DNA from 2 places in the Streptomyces sp. NBC_00285 genome. Region 2 is predicted to be linked to the other one. Evidence: riboswitches for the same ligand, from Rfam matches in the RefSeq annotation. Region 2 holds a riboswitch; the other holds the start of a gene.

Region 1 (7,565 bases), 4.2 Mb from region 2:
TAGTCCTGCACCAGGACCGCCGCGCCCTGCGCCGCCTCCTCGGCGAGCGCCTCGGCGAAGGCGCGGTTGTACGTCTCGTACGACGCCCACTGCCGCCGGAACTCCGCGTCGAAGACCGGCTCCAGCGGGGTCTGGTAGAGGAGGTGGTGGACGAACCACAGCACCGAGTTCGCGATGCCGTTGTACGCGTCGGCGTGCACGTCGGCCGGGATCGCGAGCATCCGGACACCGTCCTCGCCGACCCCCTGCCGTACCGCCTCGCGGTCGCCGTCGGACAGTGCCGAGCACACCCACAGGGCGCCCGCGTCCGGCCCGATCGCCGACAGACCGGAGACGAGTCCGCCGCCGCCCCGCTTGGCGTTCAGCGAGCCGTCCTCGCCCACTTCGTATGAGACCGGGCCGCGATTGGACGCGACCAGCACCTGGTGAGCAGCGCCGTGCGTGGAAGCCATACGCCTCAACCTAGCCTGGTCCGGAACCGCTCAAACGTACGGTTGCGCTCAGTGGGGAGCCGTATACGGAACGCGTCCTCGGGTCACGCGACCTTCCGCTTCGCGTACTCCGCGATCTCCACCATCGGCGGCCGTTCCTCCGTGTCCACGGAGTACGTGCGCGGTTCGAAGCCGTCCCGGCCCCGCTCGAACTGGGTGAGGGAGGGCCGGATCATATGGCCGCGGGCCAGCCGGAGCTGGGCGGTGCGGTAGATCGCGGCGGACATCCGGCCCAGGGCCTGGCCGTCCTGGTGGCGGTGCTTGCGGACGCCCACGTCGACCTGGGCGAGGGCGTCCAGGCCCACCAGGTGCAGGGAGTCCACCAGCATGCCGAGCTCGACGCCGTAGCCGACGGGGAACGGGAGCTGTTCCAGCAGGCTTCGGCGGGCCGCGTACTCGCCGCCCAGCGGCTGTACGAAACCGGCCAGCTGCGGCCAGTGCATGTTCAGCAGCGGGCGCGCCATGAGCTCGGTGACCCGGCCGCCCTGTCCGGCGGCGCCACCCAGGGGGCGGTCGTACATGCCCTTGACCAGGTCGACCTCGGGGTCGGTGAGCAGCGGGCCGACGATGCCGGAGACGAAGTCCGAGGAGAACTCCTTCAGGTCGGCGTCGATGAAGCAGACGATGTCCCCGCTGGTGGCGAGGAGGGAGCGCCACAGGACCTCGCCCTTGCCGGGCACGGCCGGGATGCGCGGGAGGATGTCGTCACGGTGGACGACCCGCGCGCCGGCCGCGGCGGCCACCTCGGACGTACGGTCGGTCGATCCCGAGTCGACGACGACGATCTCGTCGACCAGCGGAACCTGCTGCATGAGGTCGTGACGGATCACGGAGACGATGTCACCGACCGTCTCCTCCTCGTTGAGCGCGGGCAGGACGACGCTGACAGTGCGGCCCGTGCCCCGTTTCGCCGCCATGATCCTGTGGAGCGGGCGATCGGTCACGGACCAGGAACGGGTGGCCAGCCAGCGCTCGACTTCGTTCAGCACAGTGCGCGGCTCCTCTGCGTGCCTGCCGCGGTAGCGGCTGATGGATGGTAGTCATCTCGCGGTTCGGACGACCCACTCAACTGTCCAGGTCGTCGGTTACAGTCTTGAACAACGCGGATGACCATCGCATGTCCGGGATGGCCCGCCGTTCACAACTTCATACCGCTCATCCAGAGGGGCAGAGGGATACGGCCCGATGAAGCCCCGGCAACCCTCCAGTCGGTTCTCGTAGCGATCGCTCATGATCGTCGCAGCGAGGCTCCCGATTAGGGAAGGTGCCAAATCCGTCTCACGGCGAAGTGCGTCGTGAGGAAGATGAGGAAAGGGCCTCGCCTCCATGGCTGCGCAGACTGTTGCAAGCACCACGAATCCCACCGTAGACCTCGGTCCCGCCGCGGCTCTGAGCTGCCGCGAGTGCGGTCACCGCGTGCCCCTCGGCCCGGTCTTCGCCTGCGAGGAGTGTTTCGGCCCGCTCGAGATCGCGTACGACTTCTCCGGCTACGACACCGAGGAGCTCCGCAAGCGGATCGAGGCGGGACCGGCGAACATCTGGCGTTACGCCCCGCTGCTGCCCGTCCCCGCGGACGTCGCGGACAAGCCCAACATCAACCCCGGCTGGACCCACCTCGTCAAGGCCGACAACCTCGCCCGCGAGCTCGGCGTCACCGGCGGCCTGTACATCAAGGACGACTCCGGCAACCCGACGCACTCCTTCAAGGACCGCGTCGTCGCGCAGGCCATCGAGGCCGCTCGCGCCTTCGGCTTCACCACCCTGTCCTGCTCCTCCACCGGCAATCTCGCCGGTGCGGTCGGCGCCGCCGCGGCGCGGGCCGGCTTCCGCTCCTGCGTGTTCATCCCGCACGACCTGGAGCAGGGCAAGGTCGTCATGGCCGCGATCTACGGCGGCGAGCTCATCGGCATCGAGGGCAACTACGACGACGTGAACCGCTTCTGCTCCGAGCTGATCGGCGACCCGGCCGGCGAGGGCTGGGGCTTCGTCAACGTCAACCTGCGGCCGTACTACGCGGAGGGGTCCAAGACCCTGGCGTACGAGATCTGCGAGCAGCTCGGCTGGCGGCTGCCCGACCAGCTCGTGGTCCCCATCGCCTCCGGCTCGCAGCTCACGAAGATCGACAAGGGGCTCCAGGAGCTGATCAAGCTCGGGCTCGTCGAGGACCGGCCGTACAAGATCTTCGGCGCCCAGGCCGAGGGATGCTCGCCGGTGTCCGTCGCGTACAAGGCGGGCCACGACGTCGTACGGCCGCAGAAGCCGAACACCATCGCCAAGTCCCTCGCCATCGGCAACCCGGCGGACGGCCCCTATGTGCTGGACATCGCGCGCCGTACCGGCGGTGCGGTGGAGGACGTCAATGACGAGCAGGTCGTGGACGCGATCAAGCTGCTCGCCCGCACGGAGGGCATCTTCGCGGAGACCGCCGGCGGGGTGACCGTCGGTGTCGCGAAGAAGCTCATCGAGAACGGTGTGCTGGATCCCTCGCTGACGACCGTCGTGCTGAACACCGGTGACGGTCTGAAGACGCTGGACGCGGTCGCGGGTACGGGTCTCACCGCCACGATCCGTCCCAACCTGGACTCGTTCCGCGAGGCTGGTCTCGCGTAGTCGCGCAGTTCCCCGCGCCCCGCGCCACTAGGTGCGATACCCGACCGGAGGTCTTGAACATGAGCGTTTCCGTCCGCATCCCCACCATCCTGCGTACCTACACCGGCGGACAGGCCGAGGTGCAGGCCGAGGGTACGACCCTCGCCGAGGTCATCGCGGATCTGGAGAAGAACCACACCGGTATCGCGGCCCGCGTCCTGGACGACCAGGGCAAGCTGCGGCGGTTCGTCAATGTGTACGTGAACGACGACGACGTGCGGTTCGAGCAGGGCCTGGAGACGACGACGCCCGACGGGGCCGGCGTCTCCATCATTCCGGCCGTCGCCGGAGGGTGACCGTATGACCGGTCATTACCGTCGGTAATGGAAATGACCGAGTGTTCATCTGATTGCCCTCTCCGCGAAGAAGCGGAGGGGGCAATTCTCTATGGTTGAGCGCGGTACAGTTGGGGAAGCTGCGGCTCTCTTCATGTCGCACGCATATGAGTTCTTGCTTCTCGGGCGATGAGAAGTAGCCAAAGTGTGCGCGACTTATGTGCCTTTTGCGTCCTTTGTGGGGCCCGATTTGCCCCGAAGTCAGGCGAATTCTCGCTACATTCCGGACCCCTTCCGTCCAGAATTCTCGTCCGATTGACCTGTTGCAGACGGCAGTTGGACAGATACATTCAGCCGCGGTCGACGCGTTCCGGCGCACGCCCCCAACCATCTGGGGGGTGAGGTCTGACCCGGATCCGCGAAGTGCGGATCCGTGCAAGGGCCAGTAATAGGGGAGTTAGGCATGGCTCAGGGCACCGTCAAGTGGTTCAACGCGGAGAAGGGGTACGGCTTCATCGCGGTCGACGGTGGTGCGGATGTATTCGTCCACTACAGCGCGATCCAGATGGACGGTTACCGCACCCTTGAAGAGGGCCAGCGGGTCGAATTCGAGATCTCGCAGGGTCAGAAGGGGCCGCAGGCGGACATGGTTCGTCTCGCGACAGGCTGAAGCACGCGCCGGGTAACAACAGCGTCGTTCTTCGTTCTCGTTCGGAGGGCTCGTACCCATGGGGAGTCATGGGTACGGGCCCTCCGGCATGCGCGCGCCTCCGGCGGTCGGGCGGGTTGTGGTGCGGGTTCGGTGGCCTGTGCGGTTCGGTGGCCTGTGCGGGGTCGGTGGGGGCGGGCGTTTTGCGCAGTTCCCCGCGCCCCTTTTTCGCCTGAGGCGATCCGTGCCGGGTGTGGTGGATGGGGTGTCCTCGGTCCGGCGGCTCGGGGTTCGTGAAGGGGGCCGATCCCTGAGAGGCGCTTGCACTCGACCATGCCGAGTGCTAATCATTGGCGTTAGCACTCTGAAGGTGAGAGTGACAACGAAGGACCGGGTCGGTGAGGCCCGCAAGCCGGGTGGGGAAGGAACCCACAGGCAGGTGAGCCGTCCGTCGCGGGCGCGGGCGCGGTCCGAAGGAATCACCCCCAGTCCTGGAGGGACCACTTCACATGGCCAAGATCATCGCGTTCGACGAGGAGGCGCGGCGCGGCCTCGAGCGCGGCATGAACCAGCTCGCGGACGCCGTCAAGGTGACGCTCGGCCCCAAGGGCCGCAACGTCGTCCTCGAGAAGAAGTGGGGCGCCCCCACGATCACCAACGATGGTGTCTCCATCGCCAAGGAGATCGAGCTCGAGGACCCGTACGAGAAGATCGGCGCCGAGCTGGTCAAGGAAGTCGCCAAGAAGACGGACGACGTCGCCGGCGACGGTACGACCACCGCGACCGTGCTCGCCCAGGCCCTCGTCAAGGAAGGCCTGCGCAACGTAGCCGCCGGTGCCAACCCGATGGCCCTCAAGCGCGGTATCGAGAAGGCCGTCGAGGCCGTCTCCGCCGCCCTGCTCGAGCAGGCCAAGGATGTCGAGACCAAGGAGCAGATCGCTTCGACGGCCTCCATCTCCGCCGCCGACACCCAGATCGGCGAGCTCATCGCCGAGGCGATGGACAAGGTCGGCAAGGAAGGCGTCATCACCGTCGAGGAGTCCCAGACCTTCGGTCTTGAGCTTGAGCTCACCGAGGGTATGCGCTTCGACAAGGGCTACATCTCGGCGTACTTCGCCACCGACATGGAGCGGATGGAGGCGTCGCTCGACGACCCCTACATCCTGATCGCCAACTCCAAGATCGGCTCCGTCAAGGACCTGCTCCCGCTTCTGGAGAAGGTCATGCAGTCGGGCAAGCCGCTGCTGATCATCGCCGAGGACGTCGAGGGCGAGGCCCTGTCGACCCTGGTCGTCAACAAGATCCGCGGCACCTTCAAGTCCGTCGCCGTCAAGGCCCCGGGCTTCGGCGACCGCCGCAAGGCGATGCTGAACGACATCGCCATCCTCACCGGTGGCGAGGTCATCTCCGAGGAGGTCGGGCTCAAGCTCGAGAACACCTCCATCGACCTCCTGGGCCGTGCCCGCAAGGTCGTCATCACCAAGGACGAGACCACCATCGTCGACGGTGCCGGCTCCTCCGAGCAGGTTCAGGGCCGGGTCAACCAGATCCGCGCCGAGATCGAGAACAGCGACTCGGACTACGACCGCGAGAAGCTCCAGGAGCGCCTGGCGAAGCTCGCCGGTGGCGTCGCCGTCATCAAGGCCGGTGCCGCGACCGAGGTCGAGCTCAAGGAGCGCAAGCACCGCATCGAGGACGCCGTGCGCAACGCCAAGGCGGCCGTCGAAGAGGGCATCGTCGCCGGTGGCGGCGTCGCGCTCATCCAGGCCTCCAGCGTCTTCGAGAAGCTGGACCTGTCCGGTGACGAGGCGACCGGCGCCAACGCCGTGAGGCTCGCCCTGGAGGCCCCGCTCAAGCAGATCGCCATCAACGGTGGTCTCGAGGGTGGCGTCATCGTCGAGAAGGTCCGCAACCTCCCGATCGGTCACGGCCTGAACGCCGCGACCGGTGAGTACGTCGACATGATCGCCGAGGGCATCATCGACCCGGCGAAGGTCACGCGCTCCGCGCTCCAGAACGCGGCCTCCATCGCCGCGCTCTTCCTCACCACCGAGGCCGTCATCGCCGACAAGCCCGAAAAGGCCGGTGCCGGCGCGGGCGCCGGTGGCGGCATGCCGGGCGGTGACATGGACTTCTGATCGACCCGGGCCCCAGGGCCCGACGGTTGATCAACGTCCTTGCCGGGGGCGGCACTTCCTGGAGACAGGGGGTGGCCGCCCCCGGTGTTTTATTGCGCTATGCTGATCAAGAGCCGGTCGACGTGAACTCCCGTCGTCCGACTACGCGTTGGTGGTCCAAGGAAAGACGCCCCGCTTCCTGCGGGGAGATGCAGGTGCAAGGCCTGCCCGGCGCTCGACACGAAGCCCGTCCCACTGTGTGTGGGGCGGGCTTCTGCCATGCCGGTGGCCAGTGGCCAGGATCACAGGGCGTTGGGCCGCTGAGCGGAATGCGTGCGCTGTACGCGGCGGTTGCCGCGTATGTACGTTGCACATACCGACGGGTATCCCACCTGTCGCCCGTCCCCACAGGAGTGCCTCGCGTGACCGCCCCCGCCACATCCCCGGCCGCCTCCACCGCTGCCTCCGGAGCCGCCTCCCGTGCCGCCGAGATCCTCTCCCGGCCGGTCACGATCAACGGCCTGACCGTCCCGAACCGCATCGCCATGGCGCCCATGACCCGGATGTTCTCCCCGGGCGGCGTCCCCGGCGACGACGTGGCGTCGTACTACTCCCGCCGCGCGGCCGCCGGAGTCGGCCTGGTCGTCACCGAGGGCACGTACGTCGGCCACGACTCGGCCGGCCAGAGCGACAGCGTCCCGCGGTTCCACGGCGAGGAGCAGCTGGCCGGCTGGGCGAAGGTCGCCGAGCAGGTGCACGCGGCGGGCGGCACCATCGTTCCGCAGCTGTGGCACATCGGCATGGTCCGCAGCCAGGGCGAGCCGCCCTACGCCGACGCACCCGCCGTCGGCCCCTCCGGCCTGCGCCTCGGAGCCGAGGAGCCCACCGGCAAGGCGATGACCCAGCGCGACCTGGACGACGTCATCGGCGCGTTCGCCGAGGCCGCGGCCGCCGCCGAGCGCATCGGCTTCGACGGCGTGGAACTGCACGGCGCCCACGGCTACCTGCTCGACCAGTTCCTGTGGGCGGGCACGAACCGCCGCGGCGACGCCTACGGCGGTGACCCCGTCGCCCGTACGAAGTTTGCGGCGGAGATCGTGGCGGCCGTACGGGAGACGGTGTCGGCGGAGTTCCCGATCATCTTCCGGTACTCGCAGTGGAAGCAGGAGGCCTACCGGGCGCGGCTCGCCGAGACGCCTCAGGAGCTGGAGGCGATCCTCGCGCCGCTCGCCGCGGCCGGTGTCGACGCGTTCCACGCCTCCACGCGCCGTTACTGGATCCCGGAGTTCGAGGGTTCCGACCTCAACCTCGCGGGCTGGACGAAGAAGCTGACGGGCCGGACCACCATCACCGTGGGCTCGGTCGGGCTCGACGGGGACTTCCT
Region 2 (7,565 bases):
GCTTCCCCTCGAAGTCGATGTAGTGCAGCTTGTCCCGGTCGACGAAGCGGCCGGTGGCGGCGTCGCGGATCTCGGCGTCGTCCTCCCAGCTGTCCCAGAGGCGGCGCACGGCCTCCACGTGGTCGGCGGCCTCATCGAAGAGGTCGGTGACGACGGGGCCGTCGTAGTCCTCGATCGGGGGGATGGTGCGGCGGCCGAAGTGCGCGGCCTCGTTCGGGCGCGCGGTGATCTGGACGCGCACGCCGGCCCGGCCGGTGCTGACGTAGTCGAGGGTCGCGATGGCCTTCGAGAGGTGGAAGGGCTCCGTGTGGGTGACCACGGCGGTCGGGACCAGGCCTATGTGCCGGGTGAGCGGGGCGATGCGGGAGGCGATGAGCACGGCGTCGAGGCGGCCGCGGACCTGGTCGGTGCGCTCGTCCGGGTCGAAGGGGTGGGAGGACTGCGGGCCGAGGCCGTCCTCGATGGTGACGAAGTCGAGCAGACCGTGCTCGGCCTCCGTGACCAGATCGGCCCAGTATCCGGCGGTGAGCAGCTCATGGGGCCGGGCCACCGGCTCGCGCCAGGAGGCGGGGTGCCAGCCGGTGCCGTCGAGGGCGACGGCGAGATGCAGAGAAGAAGGGGACACGAGTGGGTGCCTTCCTGGAAGTCCGTACAGGTGGGCCGGCCCGCGGGTGGGCGGGGCGAGGCTGCTGGGGCAGGTGACGGGTCAGGAACAACAGAGCGCGGCGGACACACGCTGGAGATCGATGTGGGGCCGGGAATGGAGGTGGGCGGAGCGGAGTGGGTGCGTCACGCCGGTCACCTCCTGCTTCTGGGCACGCGACGGCGCCCGGCGGATCTCGTCATGAGTCACAACCGCGTGGCCGCGCGGGATGTTCCTGGACTGCGGACCAGGAGGGTCGGCGATCGGCGGCTCCGCCACTGCGGGCTTCGGTCTGCTGAACCACGGAGGCGGGGTCCCCTTCTCGACGGACGTGCGGGTACGGCGGGCTGTTCGGTGAGGCGTCAGGAGTTGTCGAGGGGCAGCCCGGGCGGGTTGACCTCCGACGTGGTGACGGCGTCGGTGGAGAGGTTCCACGCGGTGAGCCACTTGGCGTACTGGCCGTTGTCGATCAGGTAGTTGATCGCGTCGGCGAGGGGCTTGGCCAGGCCGCTGTCCTTCTTGGCGGTCGCGGCGATCAGGCCCTGGAGCGTCTCGCCGGCACCGGAGTACTGGCCCGCGATGCGGGTCGCGTTGGGCGTGCTCGCCGTCTGGGTGACGTGGTAGGCGGAGTTGGGGCTGGGGCCCAGGTAGGCGTCGATCTTGCCGCTGCTCAGGGCCAGATAGATGCTGGGGCTGTCCTGGAAGTACTTGATGGTGAGCTTCTTGCCCTCCTTCTTCAGTTTGGCCTGCCACTGCAGCAGGATCCGCTCCTGGTTGGTGCCGGCGCCGACCGAGACGGTCTTGCCCGCGAGCGCCTCGTAGTCGCCGTCGAAGCTCCACTTGGAGGTCTTGAGCGTCTCGAAGGCGAGGTCGTCCTTGCGGTAGGAGGCGAACTCGTACTTCTGCTTGCGCTCCTCGGTGTCGGTGATGTTGGAGAAGCCGACGTTCACCTTGCCGCTGTCGATGCCGACGAACAGGTTCTCCCAGGTGAACTGCTTGGTCTCGGGCTTGAGGCCGAGGACGGCGGCGACCAGGCGAGCCAGGTCGGTCTCGGAGCCGGTGAGGGTCTTCTGGTCGCTGCCGATGAAGCCCAGCGGCGGGGAACCGGAGGGCAGGGTGCCGGAGCCGATGACGAGCTTGCCGCTCTTCTTGACGGCGTCGGGGAGTTCGGCGCTGATGGACTTGACCTCGGCGACCTTGAGGGCGGTCTCCTTGGCGGCGCCGTTGGACAGTCGGCCCACGGTGACCGTGCCGGCGCTGTCGGTCGTCCGGGTGGCGGCGTCGCTGTCACCACCGCAGGCGGCGAGCCCGGTGGCGAGGGTGGCGACGGCGGTCGCCGCGGTGATGCCGCGTATCAGGCTGCGCCGGGAGGGGTGGATGGGCATGGCTGTCCTTAGGAGTTGAGATAAAAGGGGCAATGGGGACGAACAGGGTTCAGAGAACCTTGCTCAGGAAGTCCCGGGTCCGCTCGTGCTGCGGCTTGTCGAGGACCTCGGAGGGCGGGCCCTGCTCGACGATGCGGCCGCCGTCGATGAAGACGACCCGGTCGGCGATCTCGCGGGCGAAGCCGATCTCGTGGGTGACGATGACGAGAGTGGTGCCGCTGGTCGCCAGGTCCTTGATGACCGCGAGGACTTCACCGACGAGTTCGGGATCGAGGGCGGAGGTCGGCTCGTCGAAGAGGATCACACCGGGGCGCAGGGCGAGGGCCCGGGCGATGGCCACGCGCTGCTGCTGGCCACCCGACAACTGGCGTGGGTAGGCAGTGGCCTTGTCGGCGAGGCCGACCCTGTCGAGGAGTTCACGGGCCAGCTCCTGGGCCGCCGCCCTGGCGAGCTTCCCCGTCGCGACCGGGGCGGCTGCCACGTTGTCGAGCACGGTCAGGTGCGGAAAGAGGTTGAAGTTCTGGAAGACGAACCCGATGCGGCTGCGCTGGGCCAGGATCGCCCGCTCGCTGAGCTCCTTCAGACGGTCGCCCTGCCGACGGACGCCGATCAGCTCGTCGTTGACGCTGACATGGCCGATCTCCGGCTTCTCCAGGTGGTTGATGACCCGCAGCAGGGTGGACTTCCCGGAGCCGGACGGGCCCAGGATCACGGTGACCTCGCCGGGGCGCACGGTGAGGTCGACGCCGTCCAGGACGCGGTGGGTGCCGTACCACTTGTGCACGCCGTGCACTTCGAGCGCGACGGGCGTGATGTCGGTGACGGTCATACGGCGGTCTCCCTGCGGATGCGGGCTCCGAGACCGGTGAGGCCGGCCCGCAGTTTCTGGAGCGGGGTCGGCGGCAGGGAGCGTGTGGCGCCCCGGGCGTAGTACCGCTCGACGTAGAACTGGACGACGGAGACGGCACTGGTCAGGATCAGGTACCAGACCGTGGCGACCAGCAGCAGCGGCACGATGTCGCCGGGGTAGGTGGAGCCCATGGACTGCACGGTGCCGAACAGGTCGAGCAGGGAGACGTAGAAGACCAGTGAGGTGCTCTTGATGAGGCCGATGAGCTGGTTGACGTAGTTCGGGGTGATGGAGCGCAGCGCCTGCGGGAAAGCGATCCTGCGGAACTGGTAGCCCCTGGGCAGGCCGAGCGCGGAGGCCGCCTCGTGCTGGCCCTGGTCGACGGAGAGGATGCCGCCGCGGACGACTTCCGCCGCGTAGGCCGCCTCGTTGAGGCTGAGGCCGATGACGGCGATGACCATGTCGGTGGCCAGCCGGGACTCGTCGAAGGAGAAGAAGGCCGGCCCGAAGGGGACGCCGACGCTCAACGTCCTGTACAGGGCCGAGAAGTTGTACAGGAACAGCAGGAGCACGATCAGGGGGATCGAGCGCAGCGCCCAGATGTAGGTCCAGCTCACCGCGCGCAGCACCGGGCTCTTCGAGAGCCTGGCCAGAGCGAGCAGGATTCCGCCCAGGAGTCCCAACACCGCGCTGTAGGCGGTGACTTCGAGGGTGATGAGGAGCCCGTCGAGGACGGCCGGCCGCAGGAACCAGTAGCCGAACCGGTCCCACTGGTAGAAGGGGTTGGTCGCCAGGCCGTGGACGAACTGGGCCGCCAGGACCAGGACGACGGCGGTGGCGATCCAGCGTCCCGGCCGCCGGAGCGGCAGAACCCGCTGTGCGGCGAGGGGTCTTGACGGGGTGTCGGTCTGCGGCGGCGCCTCGGTGACGGAGACGGCGGCGCCCGGGGGTTCACTCATGCGGGGGCTCCGGCGGAGTCGGTGTTCCCCGGGGACACGGCGGGCTCGGCGTACTACGGCGGTAGGACGCGAACGCACGGGCACCGGGGCTGGGCGGGTGACGGCACACCGCGAGCGCGGTGTTCGTCAGGAACGCGGGGGCTGGAGAGGAGAAACGTCAGCCCTGACAGCGGGCACGGCCCGGTGCGGTACACAGTGCGCTGCTGACTCGGAGGAGATCGACGCTCCGGTCGGCCACGAGCACATCGCTGTACGGCTGTACGCAGCTCTGGGCGCGGCGCATGGCCGTCCTGGAGGCTGCGTACATGTCCGTCACCGTGCTCTTCCGGCCCCGTGGGCCCTCGCGCTTACCGAAACGTGATCCGGTCCGGTCGTCACCTGGGGCACCCCACCGCGGAGCGAGGGTTGCCGGTCAGCAAGCCAGGGCTTGTCGCTGACACTCATGACCGTTCTGAGCCGTAGTTAAGACAAATGCCCGAACGAATGTCAATCACGGTCCGACAGTTGAAACGGGTCCAGCGGTCGAAACGGTCAGGACGAGCGGCCGGTGTGCGACGCCCAGTCCAGGATCTGCACGGCGGCTCCGGCGGCCTCCAGGCCCCGGCAGTGGGCGTGGTGCCGGCGGGCGATGCCGTCGAGGTCGAGGTGGGTGCCGAAGGCCGGGTGCGCGGCCAGGCGGCGGGCGTAGGCCCACAGGGTGGGGTGGTCGGCGATGCGCTGCACCGCGGCGGCGTCCAGGTGGTCGCGGTGCACTGTGTCGAGTTGGACCAGCGCGACCCACAACTCCACGTCGGAAGCGGTGAGGTGATCCCGGATCAGGTACTCGCGTCCGTCGAGCCATCGCTCCAACGAGCCCAGCGCATCGAGCAGTTGCTCCAGCGCCGCGGCACGCTCGTCCTCGTCGCCGCCCGCCGACCCGGCATGCTGGGCGGACCGCTCGATGCCCGCGCACATCCGCTCGACAGCCTCGGTCTCCGACTCCGCCCCGCACGGGTACAGCGCCGGGCGCCCGCCGCCGAAGTGCCGGGCCAGGTCACGGGTGATGTCGGGGGCGTGGGTGCTGACGATCCGCCCCGACCAGTCGTCGCTGAGCACCGGCGCGAGGGCCGCGCCGGTGTACCGGTGCGCGCTGGCCTCGTAGAGCGGGCGCAGTGTGGAGTGTCCCCCGTCGGGACAGTCGGGGACCGGGTCGAGGAAGGTCACCGGACAGACGTCGTCGAGACCGAGCAGGCTGTGCACGACGGCGATGCGCAGACCGTCGGCACAGGCGGCGGCCAGATGAAGCCGGTAGCGGAGCGGCACGGCGTAGTGCCCACTGCGCGCGTCCTGGCCGATCCGGCCGCGGAACGCGGGGGCCGGGTGGGTGGTGGGGACGTGGGCGAGCGGTGTGACGGTCATGGGTCTCCCCGGAGTGTCGGTGCGCAGACGTACGCGCGGCGGAAGCGTCGTCGGGCGGGAACAGACGGCCGTCCCCGTGCGTGACGGCGAGGGCGTGCCGTTCGGGCACGGAACGGGGTCGGGAGCGGCCGGGCTCAGGCCCGGGGTCCGATCGCACTGCAGACCCGCTGCAGATCGATGTGACGGCGGGACGTCAGAAGAGGGGAGGGCCGAGAGGTACGGCTCACTCGGCCGACGGCCGGCTCAAGGCGCCCCATGTTTCCCTACCTGTTCACTAGGATTCCCACCATGGAGTCTCGATCTGCCGTGGGCCCACGTCAAGAGGGCGTCCACTGGGCGGGCAGGGCGTGCGTCACGAGAGGGCGCCAAGGGCGCGAGCGGCCCGCCCGCCGCCGCTTCCGGGGCCACATGCGGCACGACGGTGCCGTACGCAGTGCCGTTCGGCCGTCACAGACGCGGACCATGTCCCGCACGTCCTGCTCCAACAGCTTGGTGGGGAGCGGCAGGCTGGGTCGGCCGGGCCGGGGTCCGGCTGGTCGGGCGGGACGGCGAGCCGGGCGGCTGGCAGTGCCCGGAGTCGGGTGCGCTGTACGACGAGGAGGACGGCCACCTCGTCGAGCGTGCATGACACCTGTCTCCACCAGGACGCCTCCGTGGTGGCGCTGCCGCCGATGTGACCGACCGGCCACGGCTGTCTGCGCCTTCCGATAGCGTGTCGTGCGTGATCACGGGCGAGATCAAGGGCAGGACCAACAGTCGCGGCAAGCCTGATCCGGACCTGTTCTTCACCGAGGACCGGGTGGGCGTGTGACCGGCCGGCCGACGACCGCGGTGCTGCCCCCGTCGCTGCGCGCGCGGCTCGGGCTGGTCGCGGCCCTCGCCTCGCTGGCTGTCGTAGTGCTCGGTGTCCTGTATGCCGACCACAGTCGGCCAAGCAGGGTGGACAGGTGGATCGTCCCGCCGACGGCGGACAGCGTGCGACCTCCGTTGCGGTACGTCGCTGTGACCCTGGACTTCCTGGGAGAACCCGCGGGATCGGTGATGGTGGTCGTGGCCGCCGTGACGGGTTGCCTGCTGCTTCGACGTCCTCGCGCGGCCGTACTCATGGTTGCCGGCGCCGGCCTCGCCGTGGGAACGGCCACGCTGCTCAAGCAGCTGGTGGGCCGTACCATCCATGGCGCCGACAACCTGTCCTACCCGAGCGGGCACACCGCCTTCCTCACGGTGCTCGCCTTCGTCGCGGCGCTCCTCGCGACCGACCGGCTCGGCCTCGGCGCTACGGCCGGCACGTCACTCGTGATCGCCGCGGCGCTGGTCGCCGGCGCCGCGATGGGATGGGCGGAGGTCGCCCTGGGCGCGCACTATCCGACCGACGCGCTGGGTGGCTGGTGCACCGCGCTGGCGGTGGTTCCGGCGACCGCGTGGCTGGTCGACCAGGCAGCTGACCGGTTGGTCGATCGGACGGCCGGCGTCGGTCGGCGAGAGCGGCGCTGACGTCACGCCAAGCGACGGAACACCGGCTTCACCGGTCGTCCGCCCATCCAGAGGCTGGGGTCGGCGGCGTCCAGTGCCTTCCGGTACACCGCACACGCCTGGGCCACCACCTCGACGGTGTGATCGATGTCGGCGTCGCTGAGCGCGCTGCTCACCACGAACGACGGGGCCAGCACCCCGCCTTCGAGGAGCCGGCGCAGGAAGAGAGTGCGGTACTCCTGTGACGGCTGCCCGTTCTCGTCGAGGGTGGCGAAGACCAGGTTGCTGGCCCGGCCCCGGACGACGATGTGATCGCCGACGCCCATGCCGGCCGCCGCGGCGCGGACACCGGCGGCCAGCCGCTCGCCGAGGGTGTGCAGCCGCGCGGTGACGCCCTCTTCGGCGTAGACGGTCTGCACGGCCATCGCGGCGGCCAGCGAGTGCGTTTCCGCGCCGTGCGTGGTGGACAGCAGGAACACCCGCTCGCCGGAGTGCCGCAGCCCGCCCCGCTCCATCAGGTCGCGGCGCCCGGCCAGTGCCGAGACGGCGAATCCGTTGCCCAGCGCCTTGCCGAACGTCGAGAGGTCGGGGACGACGCCGTACAGGCCCTGAGCGCCCGCCTCGGACCAGCGGAAGCCGGTGATCATCTCGTCGAAGATCAGTACGCAGCCGTGCCGGTCGGCCAGTTCGCGCAGGCCGGCCAGGTACCCGGGCGGCGGCTCGGTGTGGGTGGCGGGTTCGAGGATCAGGCAGGCGATGTCGTCCTGATAGCGGGTGAGCAGTTCCTCGGTGGCTGCCAGGTCCCCGTAAGGGAACGCCACCGTGAGCTCGTTGGTCGCCGCCGGAATGCCGGCGGA

Evidence for each region. Region 2 has a riboswitch for S-adenosylmethionine ahead of OHT57_RS41820 (amino acid ABC transporter permease). Riboswitches for the same ligand answer to the same signal wherever they lie in the genome.
Region 1: linked by a shared signal. The riboswitch ahead of thrC (threonine synthase) and the one ahead of OHT57_RS41820 (amino acid ABC transporter permease) in region 2 are both predicted to bind S-adenosylmethionine.

Annotation. Positions count from the first base shown of each region.
Region 1 is NZ_CP108055.1:4,987,953-4,995,517, reverse strand. Features, by position in the region: gene OHT57_RS22905 (alpha,alpha-trehalose-phosphate synthase (UDP-forming)) at 1-452, opposite strand, end outside; gene OHT57_RS22900 (glucosyl-3-phosphoglycerate synthase) at 536-1,480, opposite strand; SAM riboswitch class I at 1,644-1,802, shown strand; gene thrC (threonine synthase) at 1,818-3,101, shown strand; gene OHT57_RS22890 (MoaD/ThiS family protein) at 3,161-3,436, shown strand; gene OHT57_RS22885 (cold-shock protein) at 3,879-4,085, shown strand; gene groL (chaperonin GroEL) at 4,574-6,202, shown strand; gene OHT57_RS22875 (NADH:flavin oxidoreductase) at 6,604-7,565, shown strand, end outside.
Region 2 is NZ_CP108055.1:9,138,543-9,146,107, reverse strand. Features, by position in the region: gene OHT57_RS41840 (LLM class flavin-dependent oxidoreductase) at 1-625, opposite strand, end outside; gene OHT57_RS41835 (putative leader peptide) at 707-793, opposite strand; gene OHT57_RS41830 (transporter substrate-binding domain-containing protein) at 1,006-2,028, opposite strand; gene OHT57_RS41825 (amino acid ABC transporter ATP-binding protein) at 2,078-2,857, opposite strand; gene OHT57_RS41820 (amino acid ABC transporter permease) at 2,854-3,837, opposite strand; SAM riboswitch class IV at 4,176-4,285, opposite strand; gene OHT57_RS41815 (glutathione S-transferase C-terminal domain-containing protein) at 4,369-5,235, opposite strand; gene OHT57_RS41810 (putative leader peptide) at 5,370-5,492, opposite strand; partial or broken gene OHT57_RS41800 (N-acetyltransferase) at 5,741-5,863, shown strand; gene OHT57_RS41795 (phosphatase PAP2 family protein) at 6,043-6,729, shown strand; gene OHT57_RS41790 (glutamate-1-semialdehyde 2,1-aminomutase) at 6,732-7,565, opposite strand, start outside.